2 regions of the Bradyrhizobium sp. CCBAU 11386 genome follow, and region 1 is predicted to be linked to the other one. Evidence: predicted binding sites of a transcription regulator. Region 1 holds the regulator's gene; the other holds the start of a gene.
The links. Region 1 encodes LexA, which represses DNA repair genes until DNA is damaged. Its sites were predicted from a motif close to TGTTCNNNNTGTGTTCNG; they were not measured.
Positions count from the first base shown of each region.

Region 2: a site for LexA is predicted at 6,878-6,895, ahead of XI09_RS26875 (DUF3072 domain-containing protein). Genes of this name have one in related genera too.

Region 1 is NZ_LBKA01000235.1:42,508-50,916, reverse strand. It holds gene XI09_RS24190 (hypothetical protein) at 1-304, opposite strand, end outside; gene XI09_RS24185 (hypothetical protein) at 498-701, opposite strand; gene lexA (transcriptional repressor LexA) at 879-1,580, opposite strand; gene XI09_RS24175 (molybdopterin molybdotransferase MoeA) at 1,756-2,967, opposite strand; gene XI09_RS24170 (hypothetical protein) at 3,196-3,402, opposite strand; gene XI09_RS24165 (HAD family hydrolase) at 3,570-4,196, opposite strand; gene XI09_RS24160 (alpha-hydroxy acid oxidase) at 4,211-5,344, opposite strand; gene XI09_RS24155 (S41 family peptidase) at 5,651-6,988, shown strand; gene XI09_RS24150 (hypothetical protein) at 7,059-7,274, opposite strand; gene XI09_RS45805 (hypothetical protein) at 7,285-7,785, opposite strand; gene XI09_RS24140 (hypothetical protein) at 7,858-8,106, opposite strand; gene XI09_RS24135 (OpgC domain-containing protein) at 8,003-8,409, shown strand, end outside.
Region 2 is NZ_LBKA01000241.1:27,180-35,588, forward strand. It holds gene XI09_RS26840 (HAMP domain-containing protein) at 1-3,806, shown strand, start outside; gene XI09_RS26845 (HWE histidine kinase domain-containing protein) at 3,820-5,310, shown strand; gene XI09_RS26850 (hypothetical protein) at 5,307-5,735, opposite strand; gene XI09_RS26855 (hypothetical protein) at 5,668-5,937, shown strand; gene XI09_RS26860 (hypothetical protein) at 6,033-6,272, shown strand; gene XI09_RS26865 (hypothetical protein) at 6,367-6,576, opposite strand; gene XI09_RS26870 (hypothetical protein) at 6,595-6,816, opposite strand; gene XI09_RS26875 (DUF3072 domain-containing protein) at 6,932-7,126, shown strand; gene XI09_RS26880 (DUF6496 domain-containing protein) at 7,219-7,476, shown strand; gene XI09_RS26885 (hypothetical protein) at 7,489-7,851, opposite strand; gene XI09_RS26890 (Do family serine endopeptidase) at 8,121-8,409, opposite strand, start outside.

The DNA of each region.
Region 1 (8,409 bases):
TCACCAGTACGTATTTGCCGTCGGGGAATTCGATCGCGTCGTGATGGCGATCGGGAATGTGCGGATCGATCTTGCCGAACTTGCCGACACGGGAATTGATGGTGCGCGTCCAGATCCATCGATTGTCGTAGCGGACGTTGTCGGCGAAGGCGAGCTCCGTCCCCGGCAGCAGGCAGACTGCGACGGACATGTCGGCCTCGGAGGCGAAGCCGCGCGTCGAGGTGCCTCGGAAGGTGGTCGTGACGATCGTCTCGCCGACTTCTGCGGGACGCGTCGCGACGGCATGCAGGCTGTAGTCACACATCGGGTGCTCCTCATTCAGGGATAGCGACCCGCGCCTCCTTCGGAGGCACAGGCCTCTATCAGAGTGGAAGCATGTTAGCGTCTTCTCGGTTGTAGGCAAATCTGCGGCTTGGGTTCGCAGGCTGCCATCACAATATCTTTTTCAAATGCACGAGGAACAAAGTCCGCTCTCGCGCATTTGGCGTGCGTCTCCGTCAGCGACCAGCAGGTGCCGACCAGCCCGAATATTGCCAGGCGGGTTGCGACGGCTGCGCGACGGCATTGCGGGCATTGCGCAATTGCTCGCTCGTCGTCGTCTGCGCTGCCTTGCGGACAGGGTGTAACTGTGCGGCGAAGGCTTGCGACGCCGATGCTGCGATCAGCGCCATCGTGACGGCGCTCAAAACGATCTTGCGCATGATGGTCTCCTCGATCTCCAGCGCCGCGAAGCGATGAGGGCTTCGTGCGGCGTGCCGAGGATGTAGCGCTGGAGAAGGGGCCGGATAATCTGTGCAAAACCAGAAAGACTATCCAGCCGGAACGGACAATCGTCCGCTCCAATCGTCAACGCGCGGGTCGCCAACCGGCGGCCGCGCTCAGTACTTGCGGTACAGGCCGATCAGCTTGCCCTGAATCTTCACCCGGTTGGGCGGCAGGATGCGGACCTCATAGGCCGCATTGGCGGGCTCGAGCGCGATCGAGGCACCGCGGCGGCGGAAGCGCTTCAGCGTCGCTTCCTCGTCGTCGATCAGCGCCACCACGATGTCGCCGGTGTCGGCGCTCTCGTTGCGCTGGATCAGCGCCATGTCGCCGTCGAGGATGCCGGCTTCGACCATCGAGTCGCCGCGCACTTCGAGCGCGTAGTGCTCGCCCGAACCGAGCATGTCAGGCGGTACGCTGATGGTGTGGCTGCGGGTCTGCAGCGCTTCGATCGGTGTGCCGGCCGCGATGCGGCCCATCACCGGCACCGCGACGGGGCGCTCGCCCTCGTCTACGGGCGCGCTGGAGCCCGCTCGCACCTTGCCGAGATTGCCCTCGATGACGCTCGGCGTGAAGCCACGGCGGCTGCCGGCGGCGGCCTGGAGCTCGGGCAGCTTGATCACCTCGATCGCGCGGGCCCGGTTGGGCAGACGCCGGATGAAGCCGCGCTCCTCCAATGCGGTGATCAGGCGATGGATGCCTGACTTCGAGCGCAGGTCGAGCGCGTCCTTCATCTCGTCGAAGGAGGGCGGCACGCCGCTTTCCTTCAAACGCTCGCTGATGAATCGCAGAAGCTCGTATTGTTTGCGCGTTAACATCTCGACCAAATCCCCCGGTTGATGTCGTTCGATTCCGAGACGGTGAATTCAGCGGCGAGCCGCCAGATGCTCGAAACAAATCATGAACGGACACTATATGTTCGATATGTGTTCCGCAACTGCTTAATTTACCGTGAACGCGACAAAGTTCGCGGAACGCGCATGACCAGCGGGTTCAGGCGGGCAGTCGCAGCACCTCGCAAGGCGTGCCGGCCTCGGCCTTGGGCGCGAACGGCGCGCGCACGAGAAGTGCCTGTGCCGCAGCGAGATTCGCAAGCAGTGAGGAATCCTGATGATCGACGGGAAGGGCGACAAGCGTGCCGTCGTCGCGCCGCTCCAGACGTGCGCGCAGATAATCTTCGCGCTGGTCATTGGCACCGATGTCGCGGCCGAGCACGGCGCGCTCGCGACGGTGGTGAATCACGGCGCGGCCCGACAGAGCGCGAATCAACGGCACCATGAACAGGAAGGCGCACACATAGGACGACACGGGATTGCCGGGCAGGCCGATCACACCCATCGCTCCTAACCGGCCGTGCATCATCGGCTTGCCCGGCCGCATCGCGATCTTCCAGAACGCCATCGCGATGCCTTCATCCCTCAGCGCCTGCTGAACCAGATCGTGGTCGCCGACCGAGGCGCCGCCGGTCGTAATCAGGATATCGGCGCCGCTCTCGCGGGCGCGGCGGATGCCGGCGGTGGTGGCCTCCAGCGTATCAGCGGCAACACCGAGATCGATGGTATCTGCGCCCTCCTGGCGGGCGAGCGCGTGCAGGGCGTAGCCGTTGGAATAGACGATCTGGCCGGGACCCGGTGTGGCGCCAGGCATCACCAGTTCGTCGCCGGTGGCGAGGATCGCGACCTTCGGACGGCGTCGGATGGGGAGGTGCGGGTGATTCATCCCGGCCGCGAGCGCGAGGTCGCGCTCGGTGAGCCGGGTTCCCTTGCGCAGGAGCACGTCGCCCTCGGAGAAGTCGACGCCGGCGGGGCGGATGTGCCGCCCCGTGACGGCGGCTTGCTTGATCGTGATGCGCCTGCCCTCGGCGACCGTGTCCTCTTGGATCACGACCGCGTCCGCGCCGGCCGGAACGACGCCGCCGGTGAAGATTCGCATCGCTTCGCCGACGCCGACCGATCCCGCAAACGGCCGGCCCGCCGCGACCTCGCCGATCACGGTGAGCTGTGCGTCGACCTTGGCCGCATCGGCCGCGCGCACGGCGTAGCCGTCCATCGCCGACATCGCCTCCGGCGGCTGCGTACGCCGCGCCGCGACGTCGCGCGCGAGCACGCGGTGGTAGGCCTCATCGAGTGGAATCATCTCTTCAGGCAACGGCTCCACGCCGGCCAGCACTGCGGCGAGCGCGTCAGAAACCGGCATCAAGGCCACGGGGAAGACTCCTGCTGGGCACGTTCGGACGAATGAACGGCGAACGTTCTATCCGAGTGCGGGCGCAGAGGCAAAACAGCGACGAAGCAGGATAATTCATCCCGTCGCTCGGCCGCTCTTCTATGGAGAACGCCAAGTGCGGCGCGGCATAACCCTGACGATCAGAAAGACCGGTACGAGTATGGCCATGGCAGGACGACAATTGACGAGAGCCACGGCCAGTATCGGTCAACGACCGGTCTGCTGGTCCGGACGGGCGTCCGGCGCCACGTCGGGAGCTTTGGGGCCTTGATCCTTGTCGGGCAGCGGATCGGCCTGGGATTTCAGGTCGGCGGCCTTGCTGATCAGCTTGGCGGAAAGGTCAGAATCCGACGTCGTTCTGGCGAATTCGAGCAGAAGAGAGGCCTGTTTGGTGAGATAGGTCTTGCCCAACACGATGATGCGTCCGTCCGTAGAAGTCCCAACGGACTCAAGAGTCCGGAAGCGGGCATTCCGTTCCCGGAACTCTGTATAAAAATGTACAAAGTGATTTGGTTCCTCATCTCGGGCGAGATCGGTTCCGCGGAACTCCCCGGTTTCACCCGCCGGCCGGTGTATCTCGATCAGATTCCCAGCGCTTTGAGCGCATCGCCGACGTCGCGGGGCGAGGTCACATGCACCGCGGTCAATCCGCGCGCCCGCGCGCCCTCGACGTTTTCGGCGAGGTCGTCGAAGAACACGATGCGCCTGGCGGGCACGCCGATGGCCGCCACGACATGGTCGAAGGCCGCCGCGTCCGGCTTGCGCAGGCCGATGCTGGACGACAGATAAAGCTCGCGGAAATGGCCGAGCAGGCCGGCATACTCCTTCGAGAAATGGTCCACATGCGGCCGGTTGGTGTTGGAGAAGGCGTAGAGCGGCATCCGCTTCGCCGCACGCTGCAATAGCTCCGCGATATCAGGCATCTCGCCCGCGAAGATCGCGTTCCAGCCCTCGAGGAATTGCGCATCCGAGATGCCGATCCCGAGCGAGGCGCGCAGCGAGGCGAAATAGTCCTCGTCGCTGATCTTGCCGACCTCGTGCAGCCGATAGGCCTCGCTGTCGCGCACATAGCGGGCAACGATCGCCTCCGGCTTGCAGCCGGCATGTCCCGCCCAGCAGGCGATCGCCTTGGAGAAATCGATGTCGAGCACGACGCGCCCGAGATCGAACAAAAGCGCATCTGCGCTGCCGGGAGAGAGCGAGGTCATTGCATCCTTTCAGATCAGTATCGGTAAGGTTCGTGGTCGAACAGCGGGAACGCGCTGAACACGCTCGGCGCATTCGTTGCAGTTGCCTGATGCAGGCAGGACTTGTTGACCTCGGCGAACGAGGTGGCGCCCAACAGGCCGAGGCAGCGCAGCACCTCGTCCTCCAGAAGCTCCAGCATCCGCGTCACGCCGGCTTCGCCGGCCGCCGCCAGCGCCCAGCATTGCAACCGGCCGATGCCGACAAGGTCGGCGCCCGCCGCAATCGCCTTGACGATGTCGGTGCCACGGCCGAAGCCGCCGTCGACCATGATCTTGGCGCGGCCCTTCACGGCCTCGACGATTTCCGGCAGCATATGCATGGCGCCGCGGCCGTGATCGAGCTGGCGGCCGCCATGGTTCGAGACGTAGATCCATTCGACGCCGTGATCGATCGCGATCAGCGCGTCCTCGGCGGTGGCGATACCTTTGAGGATCAGCGGAACCTTGAACTTGTCCTTGATCATCTTCACGGTCCGCCACTCCAGGCCCTTCTGGAAATCGCCGCCGGTGGCGCGCAGGCGGCTCTCGCGAACGTAGCGCTTGGCGATGTCACGTTCGCGACGGCTGTAATGGGCGGTGTCGACGGTCAGGCAGAAGGCGGCGTAGGCGTGCTTCTCCGCCCGGCTGACGACATCGGCGACGAAGGCGTCGTCGCCGCGCACATAGAGCTGGAACAGGCGCAGCGCATCGGGAGCGGCCTCGGCGGTCTTCTCCAGGCCGGGCTCGGACACCGAGCTCAGCATGTGCGCAGCACCGAAGGTGCCGGCGGCACGGGCGACGCTCGCCGCGCCATCCGGGTCGAAGATCTCGAGCGCGCCGACCGGCGCGAGCACCACCGGCAGGCGCATCCTGCGGCCGAACTGTTCGACGGAGCCATCGACCTTGCGCACGTCGCGCAGCACCCGCGGGCGGAACGCGATCTCGTCCAGCGCCATCCGGTTGCGGCGCATCGTGGTCTCGGTCTCGGCGGCGCCGACGATATAGTCCCAGGCATTCTGGTTGAGGTTGGCGCGCGCCTTCCGGATGAATTCGTGCAGATTCTGGAACGGCTCGCCGCTGGCGCCGAGTTCGACGTTCCTTTCCGGCCGGATGCGGGGTGCTTCGTTCATTATTATCCTCCCGAGAATTTGAAGCCTTGTTTCATCGCCTAACCCGTCCAGCTCTCCAAAACCATCCTAAAATCGCATAGCTGCGGGGCGTGGGTCGATCGACGGTTGCCGATTTGCGCGAAACGGTTTCGGAACGTTGCCAAAAGTTTAGGTCCGGGCGAAGGGATTTTTGCGGCGGACCCGCCGGCGTGGCAGCCCGGCCTTGAAGAAACCAGAATGGTATTGTGAGAAGCGGGCTGGATCGCCATTTGCATGGCGCCTCCCAAGCCCCAAGAGAACCGCTAAAGCAAGAAGGCCAGCCTATCCATGCGGAAAACCCTGCTGTTCCCCCTGGGCGCGCTCACCGGAGCGTGTTTGACCCTTCTGGTAGCCAGTCCGCACGGCGGCGTGTGGGCGGCACGGGCGGCAGCGAGCGCGGATGATGCCTATTCCCAGCTCAATTTGTTCGGCGAAGTCTTCGAGCGCGTGAAGGCGAGCTATGTCGAGAAGCCCGACAATGCCAAGCTGATCGAAGGCGCGATCACCGGCATGGTGACCTCGCTCGATCCGCATTCGCGCTACATGAACGACAAGGCCTGGACCGAGATGCAGGAGACCACCTCCGGCGAGTTCGGCGGGCTCGGCATCGAGGTCACGATGGAGGAGGGCCTGGTCAAGGTTGTCTCGCCGATCGACGACACGCCGGCGTCCAAGGCCGGCATCATGTCCGGCGACCTCATCAGCAAGATCGATGGCGATGCCGTGCAGGGCATGACGCTCGAGCAGGCCGTCAACAAGATGAAGGGCCCGGTCGACACCAAGACCAAGCTCACGATCGTGCGCAAGGGCGCCGACGCGCCGCTCGACATTGCGATCACTCGCGAGATCATCCATGTGCGGCCCGTCCGCTTCCACGTCGAGAACGGCGACATCGGCTATATCCGCGTCACCTCGTTCAATGAGCAGACCACCGATGGCCTGAAGAAGGCGATCGCGGCGATCTCCAGGGAGATCCCGCAGGAGAAGCTCGCGGGCTATGTGATGGACCTGCGCAACAATCCGGGCGGCTTGCTCGACCAAGCCGTGTCGGTGTCGAGCGCGTTTCTTCAGCGCGGCGAGGTGGTCTCGACCCGTGGACGCAGTCCGGAAGAAACCCAGCGCTTCACCGCGCATGGCGGCGACCTGACCAAGGGCAAGCCGCTGGTCGTCCTGATCAACGGTGGCTCGGCCTCGGCTTCCGAGATCGTGTCCGGCGCGCTGCATGACCACAAGCGCGCGACCCTGATCGGCACGCGCTCGTTCGGCAAGGGCTCGGTGCAGACCATCATTCCGCTCGGCGCCGGCAATGGCGCGCTGGCGCTGACCACGGCGCGCTACTACACGCCGTCGGGCCGCTCGATCCAGGCCCAGGGCATTGCGCCCGATATCGAGATCCTCCAGGACGTGCCGCCCGAGCTGAAGGGCCGGATGGATACCATGGCGGAGTCCCAGATGCGCGGCCATCTGTCGGCCTCCGACGGCACCGAGCAGACGGGATCGCAGTCCTACGTCCCGCCGGAAGAGAAGGACGACAAGGCCCTGCACGCGGCCTACGACTTCCTGCATGGCGTCACCGCGAATGCGGTCGCCGCGAAGCCCGCGCCGAAGGCTGCGGTGCCGAACTAAACGTCGCGATGCCCAGATTCGCCCGGGAGTGGATGACCGCTCCCGGGCGAATTCGTTCTGGGACGCCGTTTCAGCTCGGGTTCATGGCGGCAAAAGTCGCCTCGTAGCGGCCGTCCCGCTTGGCCCAGCGGCGGGCGCGGTCGCGTTCGACCAGCACTTCGTCGCGGGGATGAACCCGCAGCTCCAGCAATTGCATGACCTCCGCGACATACGCGTCGAGCGGCATGGCGCGTGCGTCGCTCGCTTGGGGGCAGTGATCCCGCATCTTCGCGAGCGGCGGGATCACCGTCCGATCGTCATTGCTGCTTCTTCGGACCCGTGTGATGCGGGACTTCGGTCTTCGGTCCGCCGCCGTAGTGGTGGCTGCCGCCAGATCCGCTGGTCGTCCCGCCGTCGCTCTCTTTCTTGCCCATATGGTGAGGGACCTCGGTCTTCGGTCCGCCCGAGTAGTGATGGCCGTTCTTCTCATCGGTCGTGTTCGTCTGCGCCATGGCGGGCAACGCAACGAACGACATGATCGCGGCGGCGACGATCAGCTTGCGGTGACTCATTCTGGTTTCTCCTGTTGATCTCTTCGAGTTGGCGTCAATCAAGTCCCGGTGGCTCGATCGAGCAGCAACCAAACCCGGAGCTTGATTGTGTGGGTTGAGCAAGATCAAATGTCGACGCGCGCACTCGCGTGCGTCGTTGCGCGGATCGTCGTGTTGCCGCAGGCGACGAGAAACGTCGATCTTCTTACAGAAAAAAATTCTCGCCGCTGCGAGAAATCGCAGGTCGCGCGCAATGCCCTCGATCATGCCGAGAGATGTCGTGGCCGATGACTCTTCCGGTTGAGGACGACGGACGCCTCGATTCATTACGCGATTGAATCACAAAAAGATTTGGCTGGTGCGTCGATCGAGTTTGATGTCCGTCAAACCGGCATCAATGACGCAACCTAGCGTGCCGCGCGAATGAGCGGCGACACGGTTGCGATCCGACGAAAAGTTGACCGCAGAGATGGAGAACGCACCGTTGACTGACGAGACCATTCGCGCCCCCAGTCGGCCCTTGCAAGTTGCGTTTCTCTTGCACCGCCGGTTGTGGGAGACGATCACGATCAGGTCGGCGTTGGTCAAGCCACGGCGCGATGTGCGCCTGGATCTGTTTCGCGGTCTGGCGAACTGGCTGATCTTTCTCGGGCACATTCCGGATTCTGCGCTCGCCTGGTTCACGACGCGAAACTACGGCTTCAGCGATGGCGCCGATCTGTTCGTGCTGATATCCGGATACACCGCGACGTTCGTATTCGGCTCGATGATGATGGAGCGTGGCTTCGTCATCGGCGCAACCCGGCTGCTGCGGCGGGTGTGGCAGCTCTATGTCGCTCACCTGCTGTTGTTCCTGGTCTATCTCACGGCCGTGCATTACCTCGCGCATAG
Region 2 (8,409 bases), on a different contig from region 1:
CCGAAGGCAAGCTCGGCGGCCAGGCCGAAGTGCCCGGCGTCGCCGGCACCTGGAAGGACCTCACCGACAACGTCAACTTCATGGCCTCGAACCTGACGGCCCAGGTCCGCAACATCGCCGAGGTCGCGACCGCGATCGCCGGCGGCGACCTGTCGAAGAAGATCACGGTGGACGTGCGCGGCGAGATCCTGCTGCTCAAGGACACCCTGAACACCATGGTCGAGCAGCTCCGCTCCTTCGCCGCCGAAGTGACGCGCGTGGCGCGCGAGGTCGGCACCGAGGGCCGGCTCGGCGGTCAGGCCGTCGTGCCCGGCGTCGGCGGCACCTGGAAGGACCTCACCGACAACGTCAACCTGCTGGCGGCGAACCTCACCACGCAGGTCCGCAACATCGCCGAAGTGACCACCGCCGTGGCCCGCGGCGACTTGTCGCGCAAGATCACCGTCGACGTGAAGGGAGAAATCCTCGAGCTGAAGAACACCATCAACACCATGGTGGACCAGCTCAACGCCTTCGCCGGCGAAGTCACCCGCGTCGCGCGCGAGGTCGGTACCGAGGGCAAGCTCGGCGGTCAGGCCGCGGTGCCCGGCGTTGCCGGCACCTGGAAGGACCTCACCGACACCGTCAATCTCATGGCCGCGAACCTGACCGAGCAGGTGCGCGGCATCGTCAAGGTGGTGACTGCGGTCGCCAACGGCGACCTCAAGCAGAACCTGACGATGAAATCGCGAGGCGAGGTGGCGGCGCTCGCCGACACCATCAACAACATGACCGAGACGCTCGCGACCTTCGCCGACCAGGTGACGTCGGTGGCGCGCGAGGTCGGCGTCGAGGGCCGCCTCGGCGGCCAGGCCAACGTGCCTGGTGCCGCCGGCACCTGGAAGGACCTCACCGGCAACGTCAACCTCCTGGCGGCCAACCTCACCTCGCAGGTGCGCGCGATCGCGGAAGTGGCGACCGCCGTGACCAAGGGCGACCTGACGCGGTCGATCCAGGTCGACGCCCGCGGCGAAGTCGCGGAATTGAAGGACAACATCAACACGATGATCACGAACCTCCGTCTCACGACGGACGTGAACACCGAGCAGGACTGGCTGAAGACCAACCTCGCGAAATTCACCAACATGCTTCAGGGCCAGCGCGACCTCGCCACCGTCGGCCGGCTGCTGCTGACCGAACTGTCGCCGCTGGTGAACGCCCATACCGGCGTGATCTACCAGGTCGAGAACGAGGACAATCCACAGCTCCTGCTGCTCGCCTCCTACGCCGGTGACGGCGTCTATCCCTATCAGCGCGTACTGCCGTTCGGCGACGGCCTGATCGGCCAATGCGCGCTCGACAGGCGGCCGCGCGTGGTCGCGGATATTCCCTCCGACGTGGTGCCGATCAACTCGGCGCTGTTCCGCGTCGCCCCGAAGAACCTCGTGGTGCTGCCGGTGCTGTTCGAGGGCCAGGTCAAGGCCGTGATCGAGCTCGCCTCGCTGACCTCGTTCACGACCTCGCAGATGACCTTCCTGGAGCAGCTCACCGACTCCATCGGCATCGTGCTCAACTCGATCGAGGCGACGATGCAGACCGAAGGCCTGCTCAAGCAGTCGCAGCAGCTGGCCGGCGAGCTTCAGACCCAGCAGCGCGAATTGCAGCAGACCAACGACCAGCTCGAGCAGAAGGCGCAGCAGCTCGCCGAGCGCAACGTCGAGGTCGAGCGCAAGAACCAGGAAATCGAGCAGGCCCGCCGCGCGCTCGAGGAGAAGGCGACCGAGCTCGCGCTGACCTCGAAGTACAAGTCCGAATTCCTCGCGAATATGAGCCACGAGCTGCGCACGCCGCTGAACTCGATCCTGATCCTGGGGCAGCAGCTCACCGACAATCCGGACGGCAACCTCACGGGCAAGCAGGTCGAATTCGCCCGCACCATCCACGGCGCCGGCACCGACCTGCTCAACCTCATCAGCGACATTCTCGATCTCTCCAAGATCGAGTCCGGCACGGTGACGGTGGACGCCGAGGAAATCCTGACCGCGAACCTGCTCGAAACCGTCGGGCGGCCGTTCCGGCACGAGGCGGAGAACCGCAACCTGTCGTTCAAGATCGACGTCGATCCGAACCTCGCACGCAGCATCGTCACCGACTCCAAGCGCCTGCAACAGGTCCTGAAGAACCTGCTCTCCAACGCCTTCAAGTTCACCGCCGAAGGCGAAGTGCGCCTGAAGGTCGGTGGCGCGCTCGGCGGCTGGGGAACGGATCACCCGGTGCTGAACTCCGCGCCGGCAGTGATCGCATTCGAGGTGTCCGATACCGGCATCGGCATTCCCCTGGAGAAGCAGAAGCTGATCTTCGAGGCGTTCCAGCAGGCAGACGCCGGCACCAGCCGCAAATATGGCGGCACCGGCCTTGGCCTCGCCATCAGCCGCGAACTCGCCAGCCTGCTCGGCGGCGAAATCCATCTGCGCAGCGCACCGGGCAAGGGCTCGTCCTTCACCCTTTATCTGCCGTTGAAATATTCCGGCCCGACACTTGCGCCGCGCGCCACGCCACAGCAATACAGCCAGCCACCGGCGCTGCAACCGACGGCGCCCGAGCCGCGCGTCATCGAGCAGCTTCCCGACGACCGTCTCAACCTCGAACCCGGCGACAGCATCCTCCTGATCGTCGAGGACGACCCGCATTACGCACGCGTGCTGGTCGATCTCGCGCGCGACAAGGGTTTCAAGGTGCTGGTCGCGGCTCGCGGTGCCGAGGCGCTGGAACTTGCCAAGCAATACCAGCCGAGAGCGGTCTCGCTCGACGTGTTCCTGCCGGACATGCTCGGCTGGACGGTGCTGAGCCAGCTCAAGCACAATCCGCTGACGCGCCACATCCCCGTACAGATCATCACGCTCGACGAGGACCGCCAGCATGCGCTGGCGCGCGGCGCGTTCTCCTTCGTCAACAAGCCGACGACGACCGAGGGGGTTTCGGCCGCGCTGACGCAGATCAAGGAATATGCGCGGCCGCGGCGCAAGCGGCTCCTGATCGTCGAGGACAATGAGGCCGAGCGGCTCTCGATCCGCGAGCTCCTGCATCACGACGACATCGAGATCGTGACGACCGACACCGGCGCCGGCGCACTCTCGACGCTGCGCGAAGCGCCCTGCGATTGCGTAGTGCTGGACCTGCGCCTGCCCGACATGAGCGGCTTCGAGGTGCTCGACCAGATCCGCCACGACGAAGCACTTTCGAACATTCCGGTCGTGGTGTTCACCGGCCGCGAGCTCTCGGCGGAGGAAGATGCCGAGCTCCACACCATGGCGCGCAGCATCGTGGTCAAGGGCGTGGAATCGCCCGAGCGCCTGCTCGACGAGACCGCGTTGTTCCTGCACCGCGTGATCACGGAACTGCCGGTCGAGAAGCAGCGCATGCTGGAGAAGCTGAACAGCTCCGACGAGGACCTGATCGGCAAGACCGCGCTGCTCGTCGACGACGACGCCCGCAACATCTTCGCGCTGTCGAGCGTGCTGGAACGGCGCGGCATGAAGGTGCTGACGGCGACGACCGGCCGCGAGGCGGTGACGCTGGTCGAGTCTAATCCGGAAATCGCCATCGTCCTGATGGACATCATGATGCCTCAGATGGATGGATATCAGACCATCGGCGTGATCCGCGAGAACCCGGCCTTCGCGCGCCTGCCGATCATCGCGTTGACCGCCAAGGCAATGAAGGGCGACCGCGAGAAATGCCTGGAAGCCGGCGCGTCCGACTACCTCGCCAAGCCCGTCAACACCGATCAATTGCTGCTTGCGATCCGCATGTGGCTGCACCGCTGAGCTGGATCCGCGAATGGACCACGAAAAGGTCAATATCCTCCTCGTCGACGACCAGCCGGCCAAGCTGCTCGCCTATGAGGTGATCTTGAAGGAACTGGGCGAGAACCTCGTGATCGCTTCGTCCGGCCGCGAGGCGCTGGAGGTGCTGCTCAAGACCGAGATCGCGGTGATCCTGGTCGACGTCTGCATGCCCGAGCTCGACGGCTTCGAGCTCGCGGCGATGATCCGGGAGCATCCGCGCTTCCAGAAGACGGCGATGATCTTCATCTCGGCCATTCAAGTGAGCGACATCGACCGGTTGCGCGGCTATGAGATGGGTGCGGTCGACTATGTTCCTGTGCCTGTCGTGCCGGAGGTGCTGCGCGCCAAGATCAAGGTGTTTGCCGAGCTCTATCGCAAGACCCGCGAGCTCGAACGGCTGAACCAGGAACTCGAGGATCGCGTTCGCGCGCGCACGGCCGAGCTGGAGAACTCAACCGCAAAACTGCGCGAGAGCGAACAGCGCCGCAGCATGGCGATCGCCGCCGGCAAGATGGGATCCTGGGACTGGGACTGGGTCAACGGCGACTGGATGTGGGACGAAGGCCAGTATCGCATTTTCGGCGTGACGCCGGAGACCTTCAACGTCACCTCGGCCAACATCCAGGCGCTGCTGCACCCTGACGACGTCGACCGGTTCGGCCAGGCGATCGCCGCGTTCAACACCGGGGCGCGCGCCTATGAAGGCGAGTTTCGCGTCAGCAGGCCCGACGGCGAGGTGCGCTGGTGCGTCGGCACGGCGGCCGCGACGGTGGACCAGGCCGGCCGCGTGGTGCGCGTGAGCGGTGTCACCGTGGACATCACCGAACGCAAGCGGGCCGAGGAGCGGCAAAATCTGCTGGCGCGGGAAGTCGATCATCGTGCCAAGAATGCGCTGGCGCTGGCGCAATCGATCGTGCGTCTCACCCGTGCCGACGGGGTCAAGGCCTATGTCAACGCCGTCGAGGGGCGTATCAACGCGCTGGCGCGCGTGCATACGATCCTGTCGCTGTCGAGCTGGCAGGGCGCCGAACTCTCGAAGCTGATCGACGAGGAACTCGCGCCCTATTCGCTCGGCGGCCAGATCAAGCTGGCGGGGCCCGAGGTTCAGTTGCTGCCCACAACCGCCCAGACGCTGGCGCTGGCGCTGCACGAGCTTTTCACCAACTCGGCCAAGTATGGCGCCCTCTCGACGCGGTCGGGCCGGCTCATGATCGGCTGGCAGGTCGAGCAGGACCACCTCACATTGATCTGGGAGGAATCCGGCGGCCCACTTGTGAGGACGCCGAAATCTCGCGGCTTCGGCACACGGAGCCTGCTTGCGAGCGTCGAGTCCCAGCTCGGCGGACAGGCGCAATTCGATTGGCGCGCCGAGGGCCTGTTGTGCCGCCTGGAAGTGCCGTTGACCCGGAAGACCCCGACCGCCGCAGCGCAGGGCAAGTTCGACGCCGCTACCTCCCTCGCCCTCCAGCGCGCGTCGGGTTAACCCGACGCGGCGACTTTCATGCGCTGCACCGACCGCGGTTCATGGGCGACGCGCCCTTCGAGCCAGGCTTCCGTTTGTGCGAGATCGCGTAACGCCATCGCATAGCGGCGGGCCGCGCTTCGCTCGGCACCGCGCGGCAGCTTGCGCGCCTTGCGCAGCATATCGGCCGCCGCGTTTCGATAGGCCAGTGAGCGATAGAGAAAGACAACCTTACCCATATCGAATGTTCCCGTGTTGACGGCCTCCATGGTCGCAAGGTTGGCATGAACGTCGGATGAAGCCCGACGTGACAAATCGTTCATGCCGATGGAACCCGTAATCGCCGGCTGCGTTTCAGGGATGATCGAGGGCGGTTCCATGCGTGCGAGAAAGTCGCCGAAAAAGTCGCCAAGTCTGATCTCTCCTACCGGCATCATCACGATCATGACGCATGCGATGATGGGCGCGGCGCTCGGCCTCGCCTTCGGTCTCGCGCTCATTCTATCCAACGCGGCGGTCGCAAATTTGCTGAACCATGGCGGAGATTCGGCCGCTGCCGTTTTTGTCCTCACGCTGGTGACGACGTTCGCGATCGGCGCGATGCTCACGGGTATCGTGTTCATCATCACCGAGGACAAGGAATCTTGAACCACGCGTGAAACCTAGGGGCTGCTTTGTCGGGAACTCCTGCGGCGGATGGCAGTTGGCCGCCTGCGTCATTTTAACTCAGGGAGTTCCCGTGCATGAAGACGACCAAGCTCGCCCTCGCCATGATGTTGGCAACCGGCCTCGCCGCCGCCCCGTTCGCCGCACAGGCGAAGTCGCACAAGGCGAAGCATGAATCCTCGACGTCGTCCTCGCAGACGACGGGCGCCAACACGAAATCCAAGAGCGCCGATCCCTCCGGTCAGGGCGGCTCCGGTCCCGGCTCCGACCAGGGCGGCAGCATGACGAACAACAAGGGCACGACCAACGCCAATTAGGCTCGCCGCCATTCATCGAAGGCCCCGCGATCGCGGGGCCTTCTTGCTTTGGTGTTCGGTGCAATCAGTCTCACGCGCATCGTCGGCGCACGCTTTAGCTGCGCCGGATGTCAGCGATGTTCAGGCCACCGCCCGCGGAGTTCGTCTTCACGAGATGATCGAGCTGCGCCCGCTTGCGTGCGATCAGAAGCTGGCCCGCAGCATCGTCGAGACCCTCGCGCTGCAATTGCCGGATCGACGACCCCAGTTCGAGGATCTCGGCGCGCAGTCTCAAGATCCGGTACGTGTCCGGGTCTTCCTCCACGGCGCGCTCCCAAATGTCTCAGCGGCGCGCGATTGCGCGCACGGGATCTGCGGCTTTCTTGAGGGAACGAAGACGTACACGATCGCGGACATCCGGCAGGACATTACCACCGCCAGCCGCCTTCCATTCGCCGATCAGCAGGTTGATTTTCCGGCGCAGATTCATCTGCGCCAGGGCCTTTTCTGTGCAGTCGCGATCACGCTCGACGAGGTCGCGCACGGACGCCTCGACATCGGCCATTTCCAGCCTCAAGGCACTGATCTTGCGTCGAATTTCATTAATTCTGTTGTCCATGGCTTGTTAGAACAAAATAAGAACATATAGTCAAGTCACGATTTCAGAACGGAGAGGTCAGATGCAGGTTCAAGGTAAATACGACGCCAGGGTTTTCCTCGCGGAGCAGATGACGAGGGCACAAGGCCTGAGGTTGAAGCGGCTCAGCGAGGAGGCCTATCAGCCCGCACAATATGATCGGGATCTGTCCTTCACTGAAGCTGCGCGCCGCATCCAGGTGCTCGAGGCGGAGATCGAACTGGCAAATTCCTTCTAGCCAGGCTGCATCGCGCATCCGGAACGTTGCGGGCGCGCTTTCGGAACCTTGCCTATGTCGAATGGTTTTCTCCCGGCCGAGGGAGAATCCGGATGGCACGCAAGGCAAAGAAACGCCGCTACTCGCGCAGCTCCGGCAGCGACGTCGAAAGCGAAATGCGGCGCTACAAGAAGGGCACGGCAAAGAGCGGCCGCGGTGGACGTGTGAAGAGCCGCAAGCAGGCGATCGCAATCGGCCTGTCGAAGGCGCGCAAGAAAGGCAAGAAGGTCCCGAAGAAGGCCGCGAAGCGGAAGGCATCCAAGAAAAAGACGAGCAAGAAAACGTCCAGGCGTAAATCCGCCAAGCGGTAGCGGCAATCGGCGCTAGATCATGCTGCCCGGCATGAAGCAGCGGATCGAGATGCCAAACGCGGTCTTCACCGGCCATACCATGGTGCGGCCGGCGCGGTTGGGCTCGGTGATGACGGCTTCATCGGGCACATCGACCCACTGCCCATCGAGGCGTACGCGATAGTGCCCGTCATGAGACTCCCAATCCGGATCGGAGACGGCAAATCCGTCGGCGTCCGAGCAGCACGGGCCGAGATGGCTGCGCAGACTGTCGAACCAGGGCTTGAGCGGCGAATCGGCGTAGCGGCCGTCATCACGCCCCAGGGCACTTCCAGCCGACAGCACGAACGGCGCAACAAGCAGCGCACGTCTCAGCGAGAGCTTCAATCGATCCATGTCGGCACCGATCAAATACGAACCGCCGGTTCCACAAGACGGCCGGACGTCCGAAGTTCCACTCTTGCAACTCGCCTGGGCGCCTTCATTGCCGCCAAGGCAACACGCGATTTCGAACTCTGACGAGCGAACGCGGCTTTTTCGGACGAACCTGTCACCAATGCTGCCGTTGACGAGAATGTTATCGGCGGCCTGTGGGTATCTCGGATGCCAACGAGAAAAGGCGGCCCGAAGGCCGCCTTTTTGGATTTGCGCTGGAAGAACTCGACTTACGCGAGTGGCACCGCGACAAACCGGGTCGCGTCCGCACTTCTGACCTGCAACAGCACGCTGGTCTTGCCGGACGATTTGGCCTGCGCCAGCTCGGAGCGGACGTCGCCGACATTGGCGACGGGCTTGCCGCCGACATTGAGGATGACGTCGCCGGTCTGAATGCCGCGCTGCGCCGCCGGCCCTCGCGGATCGACCTCGGTGACGACGACGCCCTTCTGGCCGGCGCCCTGCACGTCGCCGGCCGGCGCCAGGCTGAGCCCGAGGCGCGGCGTGCCGTTGCCCGGC